4 regions of the Ruegeria sp. YTSB088 genome follow, and region 1 is predicted to be linked to each of the others. Evidence: riboswitches for the same ligand, from Rfam matches in the RefSeq annotation. Region 1 holds a riboswitch; each other region holds the start of a gene.
What was found. A riboswitch is a leader RNA that binds a small molecule or an ion and turns the genes downstream of it on or off. The one in region 1 is predicted to bind cobalamin.
Positions count from the first base shown of each region.

Region 1 (2,198 bases):
GTCCTTTGCCTGTTCCTGATGACGCAGGCGGTGTGAAGCCGCTGATTGACGTGGCTAGCCTTTATGTGCTCGAGCGTGCAATCACGACAGCAGGGGCAACCTCGCATTCTTTATGGGAATCGACCGAGCATTGGGATGTGCCAAAAGCTCAACTGGAGAACTGGTTGAATAAGACCGCGAGCGGGATTGCATATGCGATTGTATCATCATGCAGTTTAATCGACTTTGAATGCGTAAAGATTGACGGCTGGATGCCGCCGGACATCAAGGCGCATTTGGTTGAATTGGTCGAAAACAAACTGTCCGAGGTTAACCTGACCGGTCTTGAGCGCCCTTTGGTGCTGGCGGGGGCCGTGGGCCCGGATGCGCGCTCGCTGGGCGCAGCAAGCTTGCCGTTGTCGGAAAGGTATCTTTCAGAAGCCTAGAAGTGTATTTCCCCTTCTTCCACTGATGCTTACCAAAGCACGTCAAACCACACCAGACTTCCCAGGCTCATAACTTTTTCGACCGCCATCACAATTGATCGTTGACGGAGACTGGGATTGTCTGGCAAGCCGCTGGACATGTCCGGTTCCGGGGCGCGCTCTGGAATCAATAGGGAATGCGGTGCGGGCTCAGGCCCAATTCCGCAACTGCACCCGCAACTGTAAGCGGCGAGCAGGGCTGAAACGCCACTGGGGTTTTCCCGGGAAGGCCAGTCCGACGCTTTGACCCGCAAGTCAGGATACCTGCCGGGCATGTGCCCCCATAAGGGGCGCTCCTCATCGGCGACGGGATGTGCGTCGGAACAGGATGCCTGAAAGGGCAATTTGGCGTTGGATGTCCCGCAGTCAAAGTGAATTTCGCACCGGGATTGGCGCGACGGGACAAGGACGACTGTTCATGAAAAAGCTGCTCAGTGCAGCCGCTGCAGCGATGGCACTTCCTGCCATGGCAAATGCGCATTTCCTTTTGGAATACACCACCAACACCATGATCGAGAAACCCGGCGATGTGCCGGTCAAGCTGATCTTCTGGCATCCGTTCGAGAACGGTCATGTCATGGATATGGAAAAGCCGCAGGAATTCTATGTGATCCACAACGGCAAAAAAACTGATTTACTTGATACGCTGGAACCTGTCCGCTTCACCGGTGGAGAAAACGAGGGGGCGGCGTTCAAAGGCAGTGTTCCTGTCAAACGTTCGGGCGATTACGTGCTGGTGACGGTTCCTCAACCTTATTATGAGGAAGCCGAAGACATCTATATCCAGCAGTTCACCAAAGCGTTCCTGAACCGCAACGCATTGCCGACCGACTGGATGAACCCTGTGGGTCTGCTGACCGAGATCATACCGCTTAACAAGCCGACCAACATCATCGCGGGTTCGACCTTCACGGGCCGTGTGATGGCTGATGGTCAGCCGGTTGCAGGTGCTGAGATCGAGATCGAGTACATGGCCGCCGAACCTGGCATGGAGAGCTCGGCCGCTTCGACACCGAAGGTGTCACCAATGCCGGGTGGTGCCGTGGTCGCCATATCGGACGACAACGGGTACTTTTCGTTTGGCGTTCCAAAAGCCGGTTACTGGGGTTTCGCAGCACTAGGTTCAGGTCCAGTGACCGAACATGAGGGTAAAGAACTTAGTCAGGATGCGGTCATCTGGATCCGCGCCTGGGATCTGGAGTAAACCCAAATGCACATCGTCGACGGAGCCCTTTCCAACCCGGTCGTGGTCGGCGGTGCCGTCGCCGCTGCGGGTGGGATTGCCATGGGCCTCAGGTCACTGGATCTTGACCGCATCCCCACTGCCGGAGTGTTGTCAGCCAGTTTCTTCGTGGCATCGTTGATCCACGTACCCATTGGTCCGTCATCGGTACATTTGATCCTCAATGGCATGGCTGGACTGCTGCTTGGCTGGGCCGCATTCCCGGCTTTGTTCGTCGGGCTTTTGCTGCAGGCGGTCTTTTTCGGCTTTGGCGGATTGACGGTGTTGGGGATCAACACCGTCAATATCGCTTTGCCCGCGGTGGTGGCCGGATTGTTGTTTGGTCGTCTGATCGCGCGTGGGACGCCTTTGCAGGGTGCGATCTGGGGTGGCTTGGGTGGCGCATTTGCCATTGCGGCGACGACCGGCATGGTCGCGACTTCACTGGCACTGTCGGGGGATGAGTTCCTGCCCGCTGCCAAGCTTGTTTTCTTTGCACATATACCTGTCAT
Region 1 covers NZ_JBXWMM010000021.1:13,569-15,766, reverse strand. The annotation lists gene AC2FFA_RS21630 (ROK family transcriptional regulator) at 1-425, shown strand, start outside; cobalamin riboswitch at 552-750, shown strand; gene AC2FFA_RS21625 (DUF4198 domain-containing protein) at 883-1,668, shown strand; gene cbiM (cobalt transporter CbiM) at 1,675-2,198, shown strand, end outside.

Region 2 (2,198 bases), on a different contig from region 1:
GGCCGAGGTGGTCGTCACGCCAGACAGCAAGCTGATCGGCAAATGCCCCCGCGAGCTTTTGTTCCGCAAGACCTATGGCATGTCGCTGCTGGCCATTCACCGCGGCGAAGAGACGCTGAGCCATGTCGAGACCGAGGATCACGAATCCACTCAGATCGGGCTCGAAAAGTTTCAGGCCGGTGACATGCTCGTGGCGCATACCAGATGGGACAACCTGATGCGGATCAAGCGCGACCCGGACTTCGTCGTTGTGACAACGGACTTTCCCCAGGACGAACTGAGGCCGCAAAAAGTCGGCTGGGCCCTGGCATTTTTCGCCATTTCGCTGTCATTGATCCTGTTCACGGACGTCCGGCTTTCGCTCTGCCTTCTTACCGGAGCGGTAGGCATGATGTTGACCCGTGTGCTCAGCGTGGATGAGGCATACCGGGCGGTCGGGTGGAACACCGTATTCCTGCTCGCCTGCCTCATACCGTTGGGACAAGCCGTACAGAACACAGGCACGGCTGCGTGGATCGCCCAGCAGATCATGATAATTCTGGACGGCTGGCCGCTCTGGTCGCTGCAAACCGGAATCGCCGTTCTGGCGACTGCTTTTTCTCTGGTCATGTCAAATGTCGGGGCCACTGTCCTGCTGGTGCCTTTGGCGGTATCGATTGCGATAGCGGCTGGTGGGAATCCATCGGTTTTTGCACTGACCGTCGCCATTTCCACATCGAACAGCTTCATCATCCCAACCCATCAGGTAAACGCATTGATTATGGGTCCGGCAGGATACAAGGTGATGGATTTCGTGCGTTCCGGCGGGATCATGACTGTGCTGTTTCTGGTCGTCTCTCTGCTCATGATCAACGTCATTTATTAGCGCGAGAGGATCCGGGGTGTTCGGCGGTCTTTTCCCACCATCGTGACAGGTTCTGTCCAGGCACCCGCTCACCACAGTGGACGACCCTAGCAGAGATACCGTTCGTCGCCGGGCTCATCTCAGGCTGAACCCCGCACGACATGCCGCCCATCGACGCCCACAGGTCGCTTTCTACTCCTCCGCATCATTGTTACGCGCGACTCGCTTGACAAGCAGGCCAGCGGTGCCGCATGTCCCTTTCGTTGGTGTCGGTGACAGCCGATGAAAAGGGAATGCGTCAACGGTCATGCCGCCAAACGCAGCCGCCCCCGCGACCGTGAACGGAGAGGATGCCCAATGCCACTGGCCCAAAGGCCGGGAAGGCGGGACATCCGACAGAGGCCCTCCTCTGGCATCCGCAAGCCGGGAGACCTGCCAACAACCGAAGTTGAAACCGGGCGGGGTGTTCCGGTGTCGGGTCCGTGACCAATCGTGGCCCGCATGAAACCCCGTCCCCCGCGAAGAGGATTTGGGGGATGAGAGACATGACCGAGACCACACCAGTCGAGTTGCTGGTCTGTACCACCTGCCGTCGCGGCCTGCCTGTCGAAGATGACGCACAACGCCCGGGCGCTTTGTTGCACAAGGCCCTGGAACAGGCTGACCTGCCCGACGGTGTCACCCTGAAAGCCGTAGAATGCCTGTCAAACTGCGATCAAGGTTGTTCGATCGTATTGCGCGGCGGGCCGGGCCGCTGGACCTTCGTCTATGAAAACCTTAGCGAAACAGATCATGTCGACGTCATTGTCGACGGTGCGACCAAGTATCTGGCCACTGAAGATGGTTTGGTGAAATGGCGCGAACGCCCCGAACATTTCCGAAAAAACTGTGCCTCGCGCATTCCCCCGATTGGAGCCTGACATGTCGAACCTCGAAAAACTCCCCGTTACAGTGATCACCGGCTTTCTGGGCTCGGGCAAGACCACGTTGGTGCGTCACCTGATGCAGAACCCGCAGGGCAAGCGCCTTGCTGTCGTGGTCAACGAGTTCGGCGATGTAGGCGTCGATGGCGACATCCTGAAATCCTGCGCCATTCCCGATTGCCCGGCGGAAAACATCATGGAACTGGCCAATGGCTGCATCTGCTGCACTGTGGCAGATGATTTCATTCCCACCATCGAGGCCCTGATGGCTCTGGAACCGCGCCCGGATCACATCCTGATCGAAACCTCGGGACTGGCGCTTCCCAAACCATTGCTGAAGGCGTTTGACTGGCCCGACATCCGCTCGAAAATCACCGTGGACGGCGTGATCGCCCTGGCCGATGCCGAGGCTGTAGCCGCCGGTCGCTTCG
Region 2 covers NZ_JBXWMM010000011.1:65,787-67,984, reverse strand. The annotation lists gene AC2FFA_RS17125 (SLC13 family permease) at 1-865, shown strand, start outside; cobalamin riboswitch at 1,092-1,298, shown strand; gene AC2FFA_RS17120 (DUF1636 family protein) at 1,390-1,764, shown strand; gene cobW (cobalamin biosynthesis protein CobW) at 1,766-2,198, shown strand, end outside.
Region 2: it holds a riboswitch for cobalamin, as region 1 does, so the genes downstream of both, AC2FFA_RS17120 (DUF1636 family protein) here and AC2FFA_RS21625 (DUF4198 domain-containing protein) in region 1, are expected to answer to the same signal.

Region 3 (2,198 bases), on a different contig from region 1:
ATGGAACTGGGCGCGGATGTGGCCGCAGTGACCGTATCCCGAGCCGGGGCGGAACCGCCTTGGGCGCATGAGCTTTGATCTTTAGAATGGCACAATGAAACGATCTGAAATCAACCGTATCAAATCCCAGGCACACGCGTTTATTCAGTCCTTCGGTGCCGTGTTGCCACCCTTTGCGAATTGGACGCCAGAGCAAATGCGCAGCCCTCTGGCGGAAACGATTCGCAACCGCGGGCTGGGATGGGACATCACCGATTACGCACAAGGCCGTTTCGACGAACTTGGACTTTTTCTGTTCACTCTGCGCAATGGTGAGGCGAGGGATCTGAAATCCGGGCGCGGGATGCTCTATGCGGAAAAACTGTTGATCTCGAAAGACAATCAGCTTTCTCCGATGCACCGGCATATCGTCAAAGCAGAAGACATCATCAACCGGGGCGGCGGCGACCTCGTTCTGGAAATCTATGCGTCGGATCCAAACGGTGGCGTTGACCGCGACAACCCGGTGACGGTCCCCAGCGATGCCTGCCCTGTAACCTTGCAACCCGGAGAGCACTTGCGGCTGAAGCCGGGGCAAAGTGTAACTCTGATGCCCGGCATCTGGCACGCTTTCTGGGCGGAGCGCGGCGATTGCCTTATTGGCGAGGTTTCGACCGTGAATGACGACCGTACGGACAATGTCTTTGAAGAGCCAATCCCGCGGTTTTCAAAGGTCGAAGAAGATGCAGAGCCGGATTTCCTGCTTGTATCGGACTATTGAAACCGTTCGGTCCGGGCTGGCGTGAACAGGATAATCGGCTCAACTATCGCATATCCTTCCACCACCCCACATCGTCTGCCGCTTGACAAGTCTTGCGTAGCCGGACTAGCTGATCGGGATGGTTCCGTAAGGGATGAAAATGGGAATACGGTGCGGCGCAGGGATGCGCCAAGTCCGTGACTGCCCCCGCAACTGTAAGCGGTGAGCGACGCCACTGTACCACTGATCCGAAAGGGTTGGGAAGGTGGGCTGAGCCTTGACCCGCAAGTCAGGAGACCTGCCATCGCATGGTAAACCAACCCGGGGCGGGGCGTCCCCGAAGGAGGCTTGATGGCGCGTTTGCGTAATATATGGGTATTTGCCCTCTGTCTGCATCTGGCAAACGACGGAGATGGCAATGGCCTGCTATTCTGATCACTACGTTCTGATCTGTTCAACATGTCAGGGGACGATGCCTGCCGAGGCCGCGCAAGACGCACTGGACGCTCAGTTGCCTGACGGTTTTGAAACCCGAATGGTGGCCTGCATGGCAGGTTGTGAACGGGCCATGACCGTTGGATTTCAGGCCGCAGGCAAAGCGCAGTACCTGTTCGGCGACATTAAGACATCACACGACCTGGCTGCCCTGGTCGAATTCGCGACGCAGTTCGGCGACAGCGACGATGGCTGGACCAGCGCGTCGGACCGTCCTCCTGCCCTCTTTGCAAAGACCCTGTCGCGAATACCCGCTTTGCCATCCCGAGGGACGTCATGAGTTTTCTGGTTGCCGAGGATCTGGAATACTACGCTCTCAATGGTGATATCCTGTTGCAGGACGTGTCCTTTCGTCTGGAAGAAGGATCAATTCTGGCAATTGCCGGACCGAACGGTGCCGGTAAGACCACTCTGCTGAAACTGCTATGCGGGATCGAACGGATTGCGTTGGGTGATGTTTGGATTCAAGGCAAAAGCCTTCGCACTCTGTCCGCCCGCCAACGCGCCCGATCCATTGCTGTGGTCGGACAGCAGGAAACGCCCGATGGACGGATGCGGCTGCAAGACTATGTTGCGCTGGGACAAATCCCGATTCAGGGTGAACGATCGACGGCTCAACATAAAGCTGACCTTGAACGGGTGCTGACGACGACCGAACTGTCGCATTTCGCAAACAAACCGATGAGCCAACTGTCGGGCGGTGAACGTCAGCGCGCGCATATTGCTCGCGCACTGGCCCAGAATCCGTCTTTGTTGTTTCTGGACGAACCAACCAACCATCTGGACCCGGATGCCAAGGGGCACATGCTGTCCTTGGTCGCTGACCTGGGGGTAACGGTCGTCATGATCGTCCATGATCTGGTCATGATCCCGGAATTCGCCAGCCATGTGGCGTTGATGAAAGCCACGCGCCTGACCGGGTTCGGGCCTGTCAGCGAAGTTCTGACCACAGACCGGGTACGTG
Region 3 covers NZ_JBXWMM010000005.1:96,651-98,848, reverse strand. The annotation lists gene AC2FFA_RS09795 (carbohydrate kinase family protein) at 1-78, shown strand, start outside; gene AC2FFA_RS09790 (D-lyxose/D-mannose family sugar isomerase) at 95-760, shown strand; cobalamin riboswitch at 865-1,059, shown strand; gene AC2FFA_RS09785 (DUF1636 family protein) at 1,158-1,514, shown strand; gene AC2FFA_RS09780 (ABC transporter ATP-binding protein) at 1,511-2,198, shown strand, end outside.
Region 3: it holds a riboswitch for cobalamin, as region 1 does, so the genes downstream of both, AC2FFA_RS09785 (DUF1636 family protein) here and AC2FFA_RS21625 (DUF4198 domain-containing protein) in region 1, are expected to answer to the same signal.

Region 4 (2,198 bases), on a different contig from region 1:
TCCACGGGCACTCCAGTTTCCTCCCAGTGCGCCGCAGGTAAGTCACGCCCGACTTCAGGTACATAGCTTAACGACGCTGTACACCATTTGCGCCACTGCCAATAGACCGATGCCGGCAGGTCCGAGCCAAACCCTATCGCCTTTCCGGGAAGGTAGCCAAGTGCTCGGGCCAAAAGCGGGGCATGGCCGTACCAGAACAACCCTGCCAAACCCCGATAGGGCCACGGATGGTCGCTTAGGGTCACAAGCCCCGAACACACACAGATCATCCGGTCAATCAGATCGATATCCGGTTGTACTGGCCCCAACATCGCGCCGACGGAATGGCCGATGGTCCAGTGTTTCGCATTCGGGTATCGCCGACGCATTTCCGCCCGTGCCGCGGGCATGTCGATCAAGGCCCAATCCGCCATGGTCGCACGCGAATCTTTCAGGCGGCCCGTTAAAGAATACCCATAATCCCTATAGTCATAGGTCAGGCAGGCCATGCCCTTCTCAGCGGCAAGCCATCGTGCGAAATGACGGTAATAATCACGCGGCACACCCGTTGCACTGTTCAGCACGAAGACGATTTCGGGCGAAGTTACCGGGCTATACAATCGGGCGGACAGCGTTTTCTGCCCGGACGGAAAGCGAAACTCCTCGGTCAATACCGTTTGCTCTGTATCCAACATGATCTCTGGCTTTTCGCTTGGTAAATCCGGTTTCCGAACGTCAACACCCTCGACACTATGCATGAACCAACATCGTATCCAGCATGACCAAGCGTCCGGTCAAAAGATCGGCTTGACTCGGTGCGTGCTCAAACGCTAGCGGTTGTGTGATGGTTTCCGGCCTCCACAAGGGGTCGGGATGAAAAGGGAACACGGTGCGGTAATGTCTGTTCATACAGGCAACAACCAAATCCGCGACTGCCCCCGCAACTGTAAGCGGTAAGCGATGCCAAAACACCACTGGCCCAATGGCCGGGAAGGTCGGCAAAGCAATGACCCGCAAGTCAGGAGACCTGCCATCGGAAACAAAACCGAAACTCGGGCGGGGTGTCCGGGCAGGTCTTGACGGCATCACGCTGTCCCACCTGTCCCAAATATCCTGTCCGCCACGCGCGGAGGGCGCAGGATGATCTGGAAGACAAAAACGCATGAATACAGTGCAACAGTATGTCAGCGGACGGGCAAAACCTGCCCCGCTTTGGCGCGGCTGGCGCGCTCGATATCCGAAGCCGTGACACAGGCGACCTTGGCCACAAGTGACGATTTGGAGGTTGAGGGCAGCAGTGAGCTGTCGCATTGCGCCGAAGGATGCCATGCAATTTTCCGCGCGCGATCAGACAGCATTCGTATCTTTTGCGGGACGCAGCCCGAAGCCGCAATTGAGCCCCTGAACGGCTATGCCGACTTGATCTTCGGAAACACGTTCAGTGCGATGCCATCCGGCGTCGTGAAAAACCCACCCTGCGCGATGATCCAGGTTTCCACGATCCGGCCTCGAAAACCCGTTTGCGCGCCCGCGCAGATGTCAATCTGATTCCAGACTGACCCGTGCCTGGGCACGCCGAGAGGCCCAGGCCAGTTGCGCATCCGTTTCGACAGCGCAAGGACGTACCGCCCGCAATCGTTCCAGCGCTGTGTCCGCGCGTTCGCCGCATTCGACCATCAGCCGCAGAACAACCATACCTGACCTGCCACAGCCCCCACGGCAGTGCACCAAAACGCGACCTCCACCTGACAGCGCGTGCCGGGCTGCGGCGCTGACAGACGGCCACGCGTCCTGAATCGCCTGTGTCGGCGCTCCGAAATCTTCGATCGGAAGGTGAACCCATCGGCTGGCGCGGCTTTGAATGTCGCTGCCGAAATCCTTCGCGCCATCCTGAAGCATCTCGACATCCGTTGTCATCGATACAACAAGCCCCGGCTGCCAGGCTGCGATCGTATCCAGATCGCTGAAATAATCCCCGCCACGTCCGGGCATCGAGGTCAGTGCAAGCGTTCCGCCTCCGACTTGCAGGGCGTAGATCACCAGCTGCGACATGAAACGTGTCCTCCCCAAAGAACTCTTTACAAAAATGAGTCATTAAATCTGCTAACGCAGTTTAGTGCGAAAGCGACTCGTTTCTAAATCAAAAATCATCACACCACGCTGTGGACGCGGGCAGCGGTGGCCACTACGCTGTGCCGAAGCACCGAATCCCAACGAGA
Region 4 covers NZ_JBXWMM010000018.1:48,283-50,480, forward strand. The annotation lists gene AC2FFA_RS21060 (alpha/beta hydrolase family protein) at 1-737, opposite strand, end outside; cobalamin riboswitch at 808-1,028, shown strand; gene AC2FFA_RS21065 (hypothetical protein) at 1,120-1,527, shown strand; gene AC2FFA_RS21070 (protein-tyrosine phosphatase family protein) at 1,519-2,031, opposite strand.
Region 4: it holds a riboswitch for cobalamin, as region 1 does, so the genes downstream of both, AC2FFA_RS21065 (hypothetical protein) here and AC2FFA_RS21625 (DUF4198 domain-containing protein) in region 1, are expected to answer to the same signal.